2 regions of the Klenkia sesuvii genome follow, and region 1 is predicted to be linked to the other one. Evidence: predicted binding sites of a transcription regulator. Region 1 holds the regulator's gene; the other holds the start of a gene.

The links. The regulator LexA, encoded in region 1, represses DNA repair genes until DNA is damaged. The targets are predictions, from matches to a motif close to TCGAACANNTGTTCGA.
Region 2: a site for LexA is predicted at 4,085-4,100, ahead of TEK04_RS02615 (HNH endonuclease signature motif containing protein). Genes of this name have one in related genera too.

What each region holds. Positions count from the first base shown of each region.
Region 1 is NZ_JBAPLU010000012.1:65,588-72,654, reverse strand. It holds gene hflX (GTPase HflX) at 1-1,126, shown strand, start outside; gene TEK04_RS13070 (phosphatase PAP2 family protein) at 1,207-1,923, shown strand; gene TEK04_RS13065 (hypothetical protein) at 1,895-3,010, shown strand; gene lexA (transcriptional repressor LexA) at 3,033-3,845, opposite strand; gene TEK04_RS13055 (LysM peptidoglycan-binding domain-containing protein) at 4,364-4,702, shown strand; gene nrdR (transcriptional regulator NrdR) at 5,026-5,577, shown strand; gene TEK04_RS13045 (vitamin B12-dependent ribonucleotide reductase) at 5,756-7,067, shown strand, end outside.
Region 2 is NZ_JBAPLU010000002.1:156,744-163,810, reverse strand. It holds gene TEK04_RS02630 (DMT family transporter) at 1-383, shown strand, start outside; gene TEK04_RS02625 (SigE family RNA polymerase sigma factor) at 464-964, shown strand; gene TEK04_RS02620 (hypothetical protein) at 1,464-2,351, shown strand; gene TEK04_RS02615 (HNH endonuclease signature motif containing protein) at 2,389-4,062, opposite strand; gene TEK04_RS02610 (NAD-dependent epimerase/dehydratase family protein) at 4,164-5,231, opposite strand; gene TEK04_RS02605 (TetR/AcrR family transcriptional regulator C-terminal domain-containing protein) at 5,243-5,869, opposite strand; gene TEK04_RS02600 (ATP-binding cassette domain-containing protein) at 5,979-6,923, shown strand; gene TEK04_RS02595 (ABC transporter permease) at 6,920-7,067, shown strand, end outside.

The DNA of each region.
Region 1 (7,067 bases):
CGACGCGGGCACCTACGTGGGCTCGGGCAAGGCCGCCGAGATCCGCGAGGTCGTGGCCGCGACCGGCGCGGACACTGTCATCTGCGACGGCGAGCTCACCCCCGGCCAGCTCAACCAGCTGGAGAAGATCCTCAAGGTCAAGGTGGTCGACCGCACCGCCCTGATCCTGGACATCTTCGCCCAGCACGCCTCGTCCCGGGAGGGCAAGGCGCAGGTCGAGCTCGCCCAGATGCAGTACATGCTGCCGCGGCTGCGCGGCTGGGGTGAGTCGCTGTCCCGGCAGGCCGGTGGCCGCGTCGCCGGCGGTGGGGGCATCGGCACCCGCGGCCCGGGTGAGACCAAGATCGAGACCGACCGTCGGCGGATCCGCGCCCGGGTGAGCAAACTGCGCCGCGAGATCGCCGGGATGGCCACCGCCCGGGCCACCCAGCGGTCGGGGCGGGACCGCAACAAGGTGCCCTCGGTCGCCATCGCCGGTTACACCAACGCCGGCAAGTCCAGCCTGCTGAACCGGCTCACCGACGCCGGCGTGCTGGTGCAGGACGCGCTGTTCGCCACCCTGGACCCCACGGTGCGTCGGGCGCAGACCCCCGACGGCCGGGACTACACGCTCACCGACACCGTCGGCTTCGTCCGCCACCTGCCCCACCAGCTGGTCGACGCGTTCCGGTCGACCCTGGAGGAGGTGGCGGCCGCCGACCTGCTGGTGCACGTCGTCGACGGCTCCGACCCCGACCCGCTCGGCCAGATCGACGCCGTGCACGTGGTGCTGTCGGAGATCGACGCGGCCGCGGTGCCCGAGCTGGTCGTGGTGAACAAGGTCGACGCGATGGCGCCCGACGACGTCCTGGCGCTCCGCCAGGCGCTGCCGGGGGCCCAGTGGGTCTCGGCGGCCACCGGTGAGGGCGTGGCCGAGCTGCGGGAGGTCATCGCCGGGCGCCTGCCGCACCCCGACGTCGACGTCGACGTGCTCGTGCCCTTCGACCGGGGCGACCTGGTCTCCCGGGTGCACGCCGACGGCGAGGTGCTCAGCGAGGAGTTCTGCGCCGAGGGCACCCGGCTGCACGCCCGGGTGGACGGCGCCCTGGCCGCCGCGCTCGGTGAGTTCGGCGCCGCCCGGTCCTGAGGTGCGGTCCCCGCCGTCCCACCGGACCCGGCGCTCAGCGAGGTCACGGGGAGGTCACGGCCGGGCGGTACCGTGACGGCGTGAGCACCCCGAGGGCCGAGGCGCCCGCTCGGCGCGCACCCGCGGTCATCGGTCCCGGCCGGCCGGCGTGGTGGGCCGTCGGCCTCGGCGTGCTGGTCACGGTGCTGGTCACCGTCGACCTGCTCGGCCGGGGCGCGCTGGAGCGGATGGACCTGCGCGTGTCGGAGGTGGTCAGCGACTGGGGCCTGCGCGACTCCGCCGCCTACTGGCCGGTCTGGGTGCTCACCCAGGCCGGCGGTCGGGTCACCATCCTCGTGGTGCTGGCCGGGTTGGTGGGGTGGATCGCGGTGCGCCGGCGGAGCCTGCTGCCCCTGGTGCGGGTGCTGGTGGCCCTCGTGTTGCTGACCGCGGTCGTCTACGGGTTCAAGTACGGCACGGGCCGCACCGCGCCCGCCTACCCGGGGTCCTTCTTCCACCGCGACGGCGCGTCCTACCCCTCCGGGCACGTGGCCAACGCCGTGCTGATGTGGGGTGTGGCGCGCTGGCAGGCGGTCGACTTCGCGTTGCCGGCGGCGGCGCAGCGCGCGTTCTGGCTGCTCGCCGTGGTCGGCCCGGGTGTGACGGGTGTGGCCATGGTGGCGCTGAACTTCCACTGGGTCACCGATGCACTCGTGGGAGCTGCCGTGGGCATGGTCCTGCTGGGCGTGGTGCATGCACTCGACGCAACCGTGCTGTCACGCTTCGTACGTGCTCCTCGACGGCGAACCGCTGCCTGAGGCCACGGCCCGGCGGTCGTGGCCCCGGTCGGTGCTGACCGCGGCCGCGCTCAGCGCCGCCGTCCTGGCCGGGCCGTTCCTGCCGGGTTCGTTCCTCGCCGCCGGGTCCCCGGGACCCGAGGTGCAGACGGCGGCCGCCGAGGAGACGGTCCTGTTCGGCGACCCCACCGACGTCTGCTCGGTGACCGACGCCCGGTTGCCGGAGATGTCGGGTCTGGCGGTCGCCGGGTCGACCACCCTCGCGATGAACGACGGCGGGGACTCGGTGGTGGTGCACGAGCTCGACGGCGCGTGCGCGGTGGTGGGCGAGCGGACCGCCGCGGTCGACCCCTACGACCCCGAGGACCTCGCGCTGGGAGCCGACGGCACGGTGTGGGTGGCCGACACGGGGGACAACCGTCTGGGCCGGACCACCGTGGCCCTCATCGCCCTGCGCCCCGACGGCAGCTCGCCGGTGTACCGCCTGACCTACCCGGACGGCCCGCACGACGCGGAGGCACTGCTGCTGGCCCCGGACGGCACGCCCTACCTGGTGACCAAGGAGGTGCTCGGCGCCAGCGCCGTCTACCGCCCCGCCCAGGCGCTGGACGCCGAGGCGGCCGTGCCGATGGAGAAGGTGGCCGACCTGTCCTTCACCCTGACCGGCACCCCCGGCGGGCCGGTCGGTCGGGCGGGGCAGCTCATGGTCACCGGTGGCGCCGTCAGCCCCGACGGCGCCCTGCTGGCGCTGCGGACCTACACCGACGCGTACGTGTGGTCGATGGCCGGGTCCGACGTCGTCGGCGCGCTGGCCGCACCGCCGGTGCGGGTGGCTCTGCCCGAGGCCCCCCAGGGCGAGGCGATCGCGTTCGCCGCCGACGGGCGCAGCCTGCTGGTGACCGGCGAGGGTCTCCCGGCCGCACTGACCCTGCTGCCGGCCGTGGGGGCGTTGTCCCCGGCCGCGGCGACGGCAGGGACCGACCCGGCCGTCGCCGGCACGGCGACCGACCCGGCCCGGCCCCGCCTGTCGCCGTGGACCGCCGGGGCGATCGCCGTGGTCGCCGCGGCCGTGCTGGTCGCCGGCGTGGGCCGACTCCGCCGGCGCTGACGGAGGCCGACCCGGCGCCGGGTCAGACCCGGCGCAGGACCGTGACGACGCGGCCGAGCACCGTGGCGTCGTCACCGGGGATGGGCTCGAAGGCAGGGTTGTGCGGCAGCAACCACACGTGCCCGTCCCGCCTCTTGTAGGTCTTGACGGTGGCCTCGCCGTCGATCATGGCCGCGACGATCTCGCCGTTCTCCGCGGTCGCCTGCTGGCGGACGACGACCCAGTCGCCGTCGCAGATCGCGGCGTCGACCATGGACTCACCGGTCACCTTGAGCATGAACAGCGTGCCCTCGCCCACCAGCTCCCGCGGGAGCGGGAAGACCTCCTCGACCGCCTGCTCGGCGAGCACGGGCCCACCAGCGGCGATGCGGCCCACGAGCGGCACGTAGGTCGGTGCGGGGACGCGGGGGTCGTCGACGCCCGAACCCGCCCCGGTGGCCGCCAGGCCCGCGCCGGAGGGGTCGGCCTCGGGGTGGTCGCCGGGCAGCCGGACGTCGAGCGCGCGGGGCCGGTTGGGGTCGCGGCGCAACCAGCCCTTCTTCTGCAGCACCGACAGCTGGTGGGCGACCGAGGAGGCCGAGGACAGCCCGACGGCCTCGCCGATCTCGCGCACGCTCGGCGGGTAGCCGCGACGCTCCACCGAGTCGCGGATGACCTCCAGCACGCGTCGCTGGCGCTGCGTGAGGCCGTCGCCGGCCTCCCCGCGCTCGGGGAACTCGCGCACCGAGCCGCGGTCGGCCTCGGCCGTGCCGGACGTCGAGGACGTGCCCGCCCTCGACCGCGCGGTGCGCTTGCCGGTGCTCGTCCCGCCGGGGGTGTCTCCCGAGCTGGCCACGTGTCCTCCTCGTCGGTCGCGGTGGCGCGACCGTGCTGTGCGGTCGACCGGCTGCGGTCCGGGGACCGGTGGGCCGACCAGGTCGATCGAGCGGTGGATCGATCAGGGGTTGATCAGTACGCACCGTAACGCCTCGCGGCCGCCAGTTCAAACACGTGTTCGAAGTTCCACCCGTGTCATCTCGATTTTGTCGGAGGGGTGCGGTAGACATCGGACAGACGTTCGATCGAACAGCCGTTCGAGCGTGCCGGGCCCCGCGTGGGGGTCCGGACGAGCGACAGGAGTGACCCACCATGGCCGGTACCGCGCCCCACCTGCACACCGTCCCTGCCCCTACCCCTGCCCCTGCCCCTGCCCCTGCCCCCGCTCCTGCCCCGGCGCCCGCCGCCGTCCGGCGCCGGGGCAACCACCCCGCCGGTCGCGCGCTGGTGGCGGCGTCGACGGTCCCGGCGGGTGGGGCAACCAAGCTCCCGCTGCGTCCGGGGTCGGCTGACGTCGTCGGACTGCGACCGAGGCCGGTGGCCCGACCGCGCATCGCACAGCCGCCGCAGCGCGCCGCGCAGGCGCCGGTGCGGTTGACCCGCCGCGGCCGGCGGGTGCTGGCCGGGCTCGGGGTCGGCGCCGTCGTGGCCGTGTCCGCGGTCGTCGGGTCCGCGGTGCTGGGGTCGGCCGACGAGCCGGCGCTCGAGCTGGCCGGGCGGTCCAGCGTCGTGGTGCACAGCGGCGACACCCTGTGGTCGATCGCCCAGTCGATCGCGCCCGACGTCGACCCGCGCGCGGTGGTCGACGCCCTGCAGGAGGTCAACGGGCTCACCGATGCCTCGCTGGTGCCGGGCCAGGTGCTGCTGCTGCCGTGACCCCGCAGCGACGCCGCCGAGCGCGCCGGCGTGGCGGTGCCACGTGCGGTGCCCGGTCTTGGCAGGAGCTGTGGTCGGCGTGGGGCGGGTGGGACCGCTGGCGTGCTCCGTGGCGTCCACCTGCGGGTACGCGTCCGGGGAAGACGACACGCCGGTACGGAGTTGCGCACCTGTAGGGGTGCGGAGCTAGTCTGACCACAACATCTAGTAGTTACAGAGATGTCGTTCCGTCCACATGCTGTTCCCCAGGTTTCCCCGAGGTCGTCCACCGGATGTCCCCCGCGGGGTCCACAGGGAGCCCGTCGCAGGGAGGAGACCACCCGGTGCGCTGCCCGTTCTGCCACAACCCCGACAGCCGGGTCGTCGACTCCCGCGAGACCGATGAGGGCGCGACGACGCGTCGCCGCCGCTCCTGTCCCGGGTGCGGTCGCCGGTTCACCACGGTGGAGGAGGCGGTGCTCGCCGTCGTCAAGCGCAGCGGGGTGACCGAGCCGTTCAACCGCGCCAAGGTCATCGCCGGCGTGCGGCGCGCCTGCCAGGGCCGCCCGGTCGACGAGGACCAGCTGGCGGTGCTGGCCGCCCAGGTCGAGGACGCCGTGCGCTGCAGCGGGTCGGCCGAGGTGCCCAGCCACGACGTCGGGCTGGCCATCCTGCGCCCGCTGCGCGACCTCGACGAGGTGGCCTACCTGCGGTTCGCCAGCGTCTACCGCTCCTTCACCTCGGCGGCCGACTTCGAGAAGGAGATCGCCGAGATGCGGGCCAAGGCGGCCTCGGTGGCCGAGATCGCCTCGGCCGACCTGCCGCCTCCAGTCATCCCGCGCGGCGGAGCCGCCCCGCACGCCGCCCCGCACAGCGCCGTCGTCCCCGCCGACTGACCGCCGACCCGCCACCTCACCGACCGCGTGCTGCGCCCTCCCCGTCGCAGCCGCCCGATGCACCTCCGACCGGCTCGTGTCCCACCCGACGTCGTCCGGTCACCGCGCCACCAGCTCCGCACGCTCCTTGCACCCGGTCCACCGGCCAGGTGTCGACACACGAACCCCAGGGGGAGTCTTGACCGAGACCACCGACCGCATCTCGTCCGGCCGCAAGCGCAACGGCAAGGCCGTCGGCCGCAAGGGCATCACGGTCGAGCGGGTGTTCACCACCGCCGACGTGCACCCCTACGACGAGGTGACCTGGGAGCGGCGCGACGTCGTCATGACCAACTGGCGCGACGGGTCGATCAACTTCGAGCAGCGGGGCGTGGAGTTCCCCTCGGAGTGGTCGATCAACGCCACCAACATCGTCACCACGAAGTACTTCCGCGGCGCCGTGGGCACCCCGCAGCGCGAGACCAGCCTGCGCCAGCTCATCGACCGCGTGGTCCTCACCTACACCGAGGCCGGCCGCGAGCACGGCTACTTCGCCACCGAGGGCGACGCCGAGCTGTTCGAGCACGAGCTGACCTGGATGCTGCTGCACCAGTACTTCAGCTTCAACTCGCCCGTCTGGTTCAACGTCGGCACCGCGTCGCCGCAGCAGGTCAGCGCCTGCTTCATCCTCGCCGTCGACGACACGATGGACTCGATCCTGAACTGGTACCGCGAGGAGGGCCTGATCTTCAAGGGCGGCTCCGGTGCCGGCCTGAACCTCTCCCGCATCCGCTCCTCCAAGGAGCTGCTGTCCTCCGGCGGCACCGCCTCGGGCCCGGTCTCCTTCATGCGCGGTGCCGACGCCTCGGCCGGGACCATCAAGTCCGGTGGCGCCACCCGTCGCGCGGCGAAGATGGTCGTGCTGGACATCGACCACCCCGACATCGAGGAGTTCGTCGAGACCAAGGCGCGCGAGGAGGACAAGATCCGCGCGCTGCGCGACGCCGGGTACGACATGGACCTCGGCGGCAAGGACATCACCAGCGTCCAGTACCAGAACGCGAACAACTCGGTCCGGGTCAACGACGAGTTCATGCGCGCGGTCGAGGAGGGCACCGGGTTCGGCCTGCGGTCGCGGTCGGACGGCTCGGTCATCGAGACCGTCGACGCCAAGGAGCTGTTCCGCAAGGTCACCACCGCCGCGTGGGAGTGCGCCGACCCCGGCATCCAGTACGACGACACGATCAACGACTGGCACACCAACCCCGAGACCGGCCGCATCAACGCGTCCAACCCGTGCTCGGAGTACATGAGCCTGGACAACAGCTCGTGCAACCTGGCCTCGCTGAACCTCATGAAGTTCCTGAAGGCCGACGGCACGTTCGACTCCGCCCGCTTCACCCGCGCGGTCGAGCTGATCATCACCGCGATGGACATCTCCATCTGCTTCGCTGACTTCCCGACCGAGCCGATCGGCGACACCACCCGCGCCTACCGGCAGCTGGGCATCG
Region 2 (7,067 bases), on a different contig from region 1:
CCGACGTGCCGGGCGTCGCGGCCAGCGCCGTCGCCCTGTGCGTGACGTCGCTGGTCTACGCCCCGTTCGCGGTGCCCCGGCTCGACCAGTTCGCCGGTGCACCGCTGGACGCGGTGGGCGCGGTCGTCGTCCTCGGGCTGGTCTGCACGGCGGTGGCGTTGGTGCTGTTCTTCCGGCTCATCCGGGAGGTGGGGCCGCAGCGCGCGTTGGTCATCACGTTCGTCAACCCGGCCGTCGCGGTGCTGCTGGGTGTGCTGCTGCTCGGTGAGCCCTTCACCGTCGGCATCGCGGTCGGTCTGCCCGTGATCCTGGTCGGCTGCGTGCTGGCCACCCGCCGCACCCGGGCCCGCGCCCCCGAACCCCTGCCCGTCGCCCCTGCCTGAGGTCACGATCGGGTCACGGGGTCACCCCCTCGTCGTCCCGAGCGACGTCTTAGTGGCGTGCATCGACCACAGGGGGACGGATGAGCGCGGACGACGAGTTCGCCGCGTTCGTGGCGCAGCGGTCCACGGCTCTGCTGAGAACGGCGTACCTGCTCACCGGGGACCGCGGCCACGCCGAGGACCTGCTGCAGACCGCGCTGGTGAAGACCTACCGGCACTGGGGTCGGCTGGCCAACCGCGACGACCCGACGGCCTTCGTCCGCAAGGTCCTGGTGACCACGCACGCCGGGTGGCGCCGCCGGGTGCGGGTCGCTGAGTTCCTCTCGACGACGCCTCTGCTGCAGACCGCCGAGGACGACGCCCCCGATCTGGGCGAGCGCGACCGACTCGTCACCGCGCTGTCGGCTCTACCGCCCCGTATGAGGGCCGTCCTGGTCCTCCGCTACTGGGAGGACCTGTCCGAAGCCGGCACCGCCGAGGCGCTCGGGTGCTCGGTCAACACCGTCAAGACCCACACCACCCGAGGGTTGGCCCGGCTGCGTGCGCAGCTGGTCGACCCCGCCATCGCAGGGGAGTTCTGACATGGACGTCGAAGCGCAGCTGCGTGCCGGGCTCTCGTCCCGGGCCGCCGACATCGACTCCGCCCCCAGTGGTCTGGTCGACGAGGTCCTCGCGGGCCACCGCCGCTCGGTGCGCCGCCGCCGCGCCGCCCTCGTCGCCGGAGCCGTCGCCGTTCTCGTGGCGGTGACGGTCCCGGTAGGTCTCACGGTCACCCGACCCGTGGGTGGTGTGGCTGCTCCGACCACGGTGGGTGCAGGGCCGGCGACGACGCCCGCGGTCGAGGCGGGTTCCCGAGCCTTCGACCTCCCCACCCGCGGTGGTCTCGCGGGTGATCCGGCCTACCTGCAGGCCCTGCTGGAGCGACCCTGGAGCTCGCTCGCGGAGTACGCCGGTCCGCCGGTCGAGACGCGTTCGGTCGTCTACGCGGCCGACGGTGTGGACGGGGTCACCGCCCTCGTGGTCGGGTGGCAGGACGGCGGGTGGCGCGGCATCTGGTGGGAGGGGCCCAGCGGTGCGGCCGTGCCGGACCTCGTCGCCGCCGGCGATGCCACCCCGGTCGACCCGTCCTGGGCATCGATGTACACGGGGTCGCAGCTACTGCTCATCGGGCGCCCTGGGGACGCCATCGAGGTCTCTGCCCGCCAGGACATCGCGGCCGATGGGTCGATCGTCGCGGCCCCGTTCGTCGACGTCGCCGAGGCCGACGGAACGGGGGTCGTCGAGGGAGCGGGGCTCGGCACAGCGAGGATCCGGGTCGTCCGCAACGGCGCTGTGGTCGTCGACCAGACCGTCGTAGGCGGACAGGAGGCCCAGGAAGGGACCGCTGAACAGCTCGACCTCTCCGCAGCGCTCGCCGCCGCAGCGGGAGACCCCGAGCAGTCGCTGGTGCGGATGATGGCCCAGGAAGTGCTCAACCGTCTCGGCCTTGCGCCCTCCGCAGTGGTGGTGGGCGTGCGGTGGGGTGGACCCATCGGGAACGCGAACCTCGCGGCCACGTCCGCCGTCGTCACGGTCCGACTGCCGTCGGGTGCCACGGTGGTCGTCGGGGCCGTCGGGAGCGAACAGCAGGCGGGCGACACCTTCGTGACCGTCGCGCCCTGCGCCCAGGCCATCCTGCCTGCCGGTACCGACGTCGACCGGCTGCTCGTGGCCATGCGGTGCGACCTCACGGCGCTCGCCGACGGCCGGAGCCTCGGCAACCAGCTGGTCGTCGTCCCGCCCGTGGGAACGGCCGAGGTACAGCTGACCGGGGCCGGTGGAGAGGTCATCGACTCCCGTGAGCTCACCGGCCCTGTCTACGTCGAGCCGGCGCCCGATGGTGTGGTGGGGGCGGTCGCACTCGCGGCCGACGACGAGGTGCTGGCGCGAATGCCTCTGCTCGGTGTGGCGCCGTTGCAGGTCGACTGACGACGGCGGGGCGTTTCCGCGGGAACGCACCTACGTCTCAGGCTGCTTCGGCGCGAAGTCGGGAGGTCTGCTGCTGGCGGAGGACGGCTCGGTTGTCGAGGAGGACGCCGAGGGCGTAGCCGATGCCCAGGCGCTCGCCGTTGGCCTGCCAGACGGGTGGCAGGCCGTCGTGCGGCAGCGGTCGTGGTTCGCGGCCGGGTTCGGCGGGGGCCCACACGGGCGTGCCGTCCGAGGTGGTGGCCGCGAGCCGGCCGTCGTCGGTGCGGCACAGGGCGAGGTCGAGGTCGTGGACGAGGCCGTGGCAGCGGTCGCAGAGCAGGACGAGGTTGTCGACGTCGGTGCGGCCGCCGGCCAGCCAGCTGACCAGGTGGTGGGCGTGCAGGCGTTCGGGGCGGGTCTCGGCGCAACCGGGCCGGGCGCAGCCGCGGTCACGGACCAGTAGGGCGCGGCGTTGCGCTGTGGTGGCGAAGCGGCGGGTGCGGCCGCTGGCCAGCACCTGGCCGTCCTCGACCAGGACGACGGTGAGCGCGGCGTCGCAGGCCAGGCGGCGGGCCTGCGCGGGGGTGAGGGCGGCGACGCCGTCGATGGCGGCTTGGCCGGCTGCGGCGTCGTCGGCCAGTACCGCGGCGTCGACCCGGACGACGACCTCGCGGCGGGCTGGGTCGCCGGGCTGGGTGTCGACTGCCCCGGCGCCAGCTCGTCCCAGGTCGAGCAAAGCTGAGGTCCGGGCGACGGTGACCCGGGCGCGGCGGATGGCTGCCATGTGCGGGCCGCCGCCGGTCGTGCGGTCGTCGGGCAGGTCGTCGCCGGCGACCCAGTCGGACCAGTCCGGGGCCACCTGCTCCGCCTCGGCGTCCCGTTCGGTGCCGTTGTCGGCCGAACGGTTGCGGGTGATGCGTTCGCGGCGGGTGAGTACCTCGGCGCGGTGCTCGACCAGGCCGATCAGTTCGGCGGCGTCCTCGGCGGACAGGCGCAGCCGCAGGGTCACGCTGCCGTCACCCTCGTCGTGCCAGTCGAACCGTTGCTCCCACTGCGGGACCGGGCGGTTGGGGTCGGCGCCGTCGGGCCAGGCGGCGAGCCAGACCGCGGCTGCGGCTTCGCGGCCGGCGGCCGCGGCGTCGTCCTCGGTGGCGCCGTCGGCGAGGGCCTCGGCGCGGGCTTCGGCCTCGGCGGTCTCGCTGCGGACTCGTGCATGTTCGGTCTGGGTGGCGTCGGAGCGGCGCCAGCCGGCCACGACCTTGTCCAGTTGAGCGGCCGTGCAGTGCTCGGCGAGGCGGAGCAGCATCTCCTCGCTGCCGGCGTCGGCGACACGGGCGATGGCGCGGGCCTTGGCGTAGGAGATGCGGCCGGACCGTAGCTGCTCGGTGACGGCGGGGAGGGCGGGGAGGGTGCGAGCGAGACGGACGTGGTCGCGGGCGGTGCCGGGGCTGATGCCGCACTGCCAGGACAACCACTGGGCGCACGACGTGACCCCGGGCACCACCCAGCCACGGCGGCGGTCGAACTCGGCCACCAGCAGCAACCAGGCTGCCGTGGCAGCGGAGATGGCCACGGCGCCGGCGCACAACCGGGTGGCGAGCTCGGGCAGCGGGACGGCGTCCTCGGCCCGGTCGGGCTCCCACTCCTTCGTCGGCGGCACACGCACCCCGTCGACGACCTCAGGCGCACCGAGGTCGGTCACCGTGCTCTTCTCCTGCAGCACCGTCGGCATCGCAGACCACCTCCCGCTCAGTTCGAACACTTGAGCGAACGATGGCACGCGGCACCGACAGAACTGCGCGTCGGCGTTTCCGCGGAAACGCCGACCTGCGATCAGGGCTGCTGCGGCGCGGCGCGCAGGAGGGCGGTGGCGAACTCGCGCATGCCGTCCTCGAACGACACGGCAGCGGCGTAGCCGAGCTCGTCCTGGGCCCGCGCCGGGCTGGCCACCACGTGGCGCACGTCGCCGATGCGGTACTGCCCGGTGACCTCGGGCGCTGGTCCGCCGAACGCCTCGGCCAGCGCGGCGGCCATGTCGCCGACGGTGTGCGGGGTGCCGCTGGCGACGTTGTAGGTGCGCAGCGTCGACTCCTCCGGCGGGTTCTCGTAGGCCCTCAGGTTCGCCTGCGCGACATCGGTGACGTGCACGAAGTCGCGCATCTGGCCACCGTCCTCGTACACCTGCGGGGGCCGGCCACCCTCCAGGGACGAACGGAAGATCGACGCCACCCCGGCGTAGAAGGTGTCGCGGGGCATCCGGGGGCCGTACACGTTGTGGTACCGCAGGCCCACGGCCGTGCCACCCGTCGAGCGCGCCCACGCCGACGACAGGTGCTCCTGCGCCAGCTTGGTCGCGGCGTAGGTGTTGCGCGGGTCGGGGGCGGTCTCCTCGCCCACCCGGCCCCACGCCAGCGGCCGACCGCAGACCGGGCACGGCGGGTCGAAGACCCCCGCGTCGAGGTCGGGACGGCGACGCGGCGCGGCGGCCACCACCCCGTGCTCGGCGCACTCGTAGCGGCCCTCGCCGTAGACCACCATGGAGCTGGCGAACACCAGCTGCCCGACGTCGGCGCGGGCCATCCCGGCCAGCAGCACCGCCGTCCCCAGGTCGTTGATGCCGGCGTACTGGGGCATGTCCTGGACGTCGATGCCCAGGCCGACCATGGCCGCCTGGTGGTTGACCGCGTCGACGCCGCGCAGCACCCGGTCGACCGTCGCGGGGTCGCGGACGTCGCCCACCACCAGCTCGACGCCGTCGAGCCCGGGCGGGCCGTCGGGGTAGACGGGGTGGACGGCGGGCAGCAGCGCGTCCAGCACCCGCACCTCGTGCCCGGCGTCGAGGTGGGCGGCGACGACGTGGGAGCCGATGAACCCGGCTCCGCCGGTGACGAGGATGCGCACGACGATGAACGCTAGGTCGCCGCGCTCCCGGGCGCAGCGCGGGTGGCCAACCGGGCCCGAAGTCCGTCCAGCATGAGTGCCAACCCGGTCTCGAACCGCTCGTCGTCGTCGCCGAACCCCTCGGTCGCCGCCACGAGGTGGGGGTACTCGGTGTGCGGGGGGCGGACGTCGCCCGGCGGGCGGTCGAGCGCGGCCTGGGTCTCCAGGACGTCGCCGAGCAGGAACGAACCGAGTGCGGTCAGCACCTGCACCGCTTCGCCCGGCGCCAGCCCGGCCCCCACGAGGGCGGCGATGGTCCGCTCGATCTCGGGCAAGGCGTCCTCGGTGGGCCGGTTGCCTGCCACCACCAGCACGCTGTCCCGGTGCGCGAGCAGCGCCGCGCGGCGCACCCGGATGCCGTCGGCGAGCCAGTCGAGAACCGGCTCGCCCTCGGCGGGGGCGCGGCGGGCGGGCAGCTCGGCGAGCACGTTCTCGGCGACCAGGTCCAGCAGGTGCCGCTTGTCCGTGACGTGCCAGTACAGCGTCGGCGCGCTGACCCCCAGTCGCTTCGCCAGCCCGCGCAGCGTCAGACCGGCCAGGCCGTTGGCGTCGATCACCTCGACCGCCTCGCGCACGACGTCGTCCCTGGTGAGCGGCATGCTTGACACCCTAACGCCGTTAGAGCATGGTTGGCGCATGCCTCTAACAGCGTTAGGGACTCGCCTAGGTGGGGTCGACCGTGCGCCCGCCGTGCAGGTCCGCGGTCTCGTGAAGACTTACCCCGGCAAGGGGAAGCGCTCGGACGTCGAGGCGGTGCGCGGCATCGACCTCGACGTCCCGGCCGGCGAGTTGTTCGGGTTCCTGGGCCCGAACGGCGCCGGCAAGTCCACGACCATCAAGATCCTCTGCACATTGGTCCGGCCCACCGGCGGTTCGGCCCAGGTGGCCGGGTTCGACGTCATCCGCGAGCGGGACGACGTCCGGCGCCACATCGGGCTGGTCTTCCAGGAGACGACGCTCGACGGGCACCTGACCGCGGAGCAGAACCTGCGCTTCCACGCCGAGATCTACGGCATGGCCAGGGCGAGCGTCGGGCCCCGGCTCGACGCGGTCCTGGAGATGGTCGGGCTGGCCGAGCGGCGCTCGGCGGTGGTGAACACGTTCTCCGGCGGCATGAAGCGGCGGCTGGAGATCGCCCGCGGCCTCATGCACTCCCCGCGCGTGCTGTTCCTCGACGAGCCCACCATCGGCCTGGACCCCGAGTCCCGCGCCGGCCTGTGGGACTACGTCGACCGGCTGCGGGCTGAGGAGGACATCACCGTCTTCCTCACCACGCACTACATGGACGAGGCCGAGCGCTGCGACCGCATCGCCATCGTCGACGGCGGGCGGGTCGGTGCGCTGGACTCCCCGGCCGCGCTCAAGGCCAGCGTCGGCCACGACCGGGTGCGGGTCGTCACCACCGACGACGACGCCGCCGAGGCCCTGGTCCGGGACCGGCTGGGCGCGGAGACCGTGCGGGAGGAGGGCGCGCTGGTCGTGCTCACCCCGGACGGCGAGCAGTTCGTGCCCCGGCTGTTCGAGCTGGGGCTCACCGTGCGCTCGGTGAGCGTGACGAGGCCGAGCCTGGACGACGTCTTCCTGGCCTACACCGGCGCTCGCCTCGCCGACCGACAAGCCGCCGCCCCCGGCGGGAAGGGGCGACCCCGATGACCACCACCGTCGCCCCGGTGCAGGTCGCCACCCGCGGGCCGGCGCACGAGCTGCGCGCGGTGAAGGTCGTGTGGCAGCGCGAGCTCATCCGCTTCCGCGCCGACCGCGGCCGGATCCTCTCCTCGTTCGCCCAGCCGCTGCTGT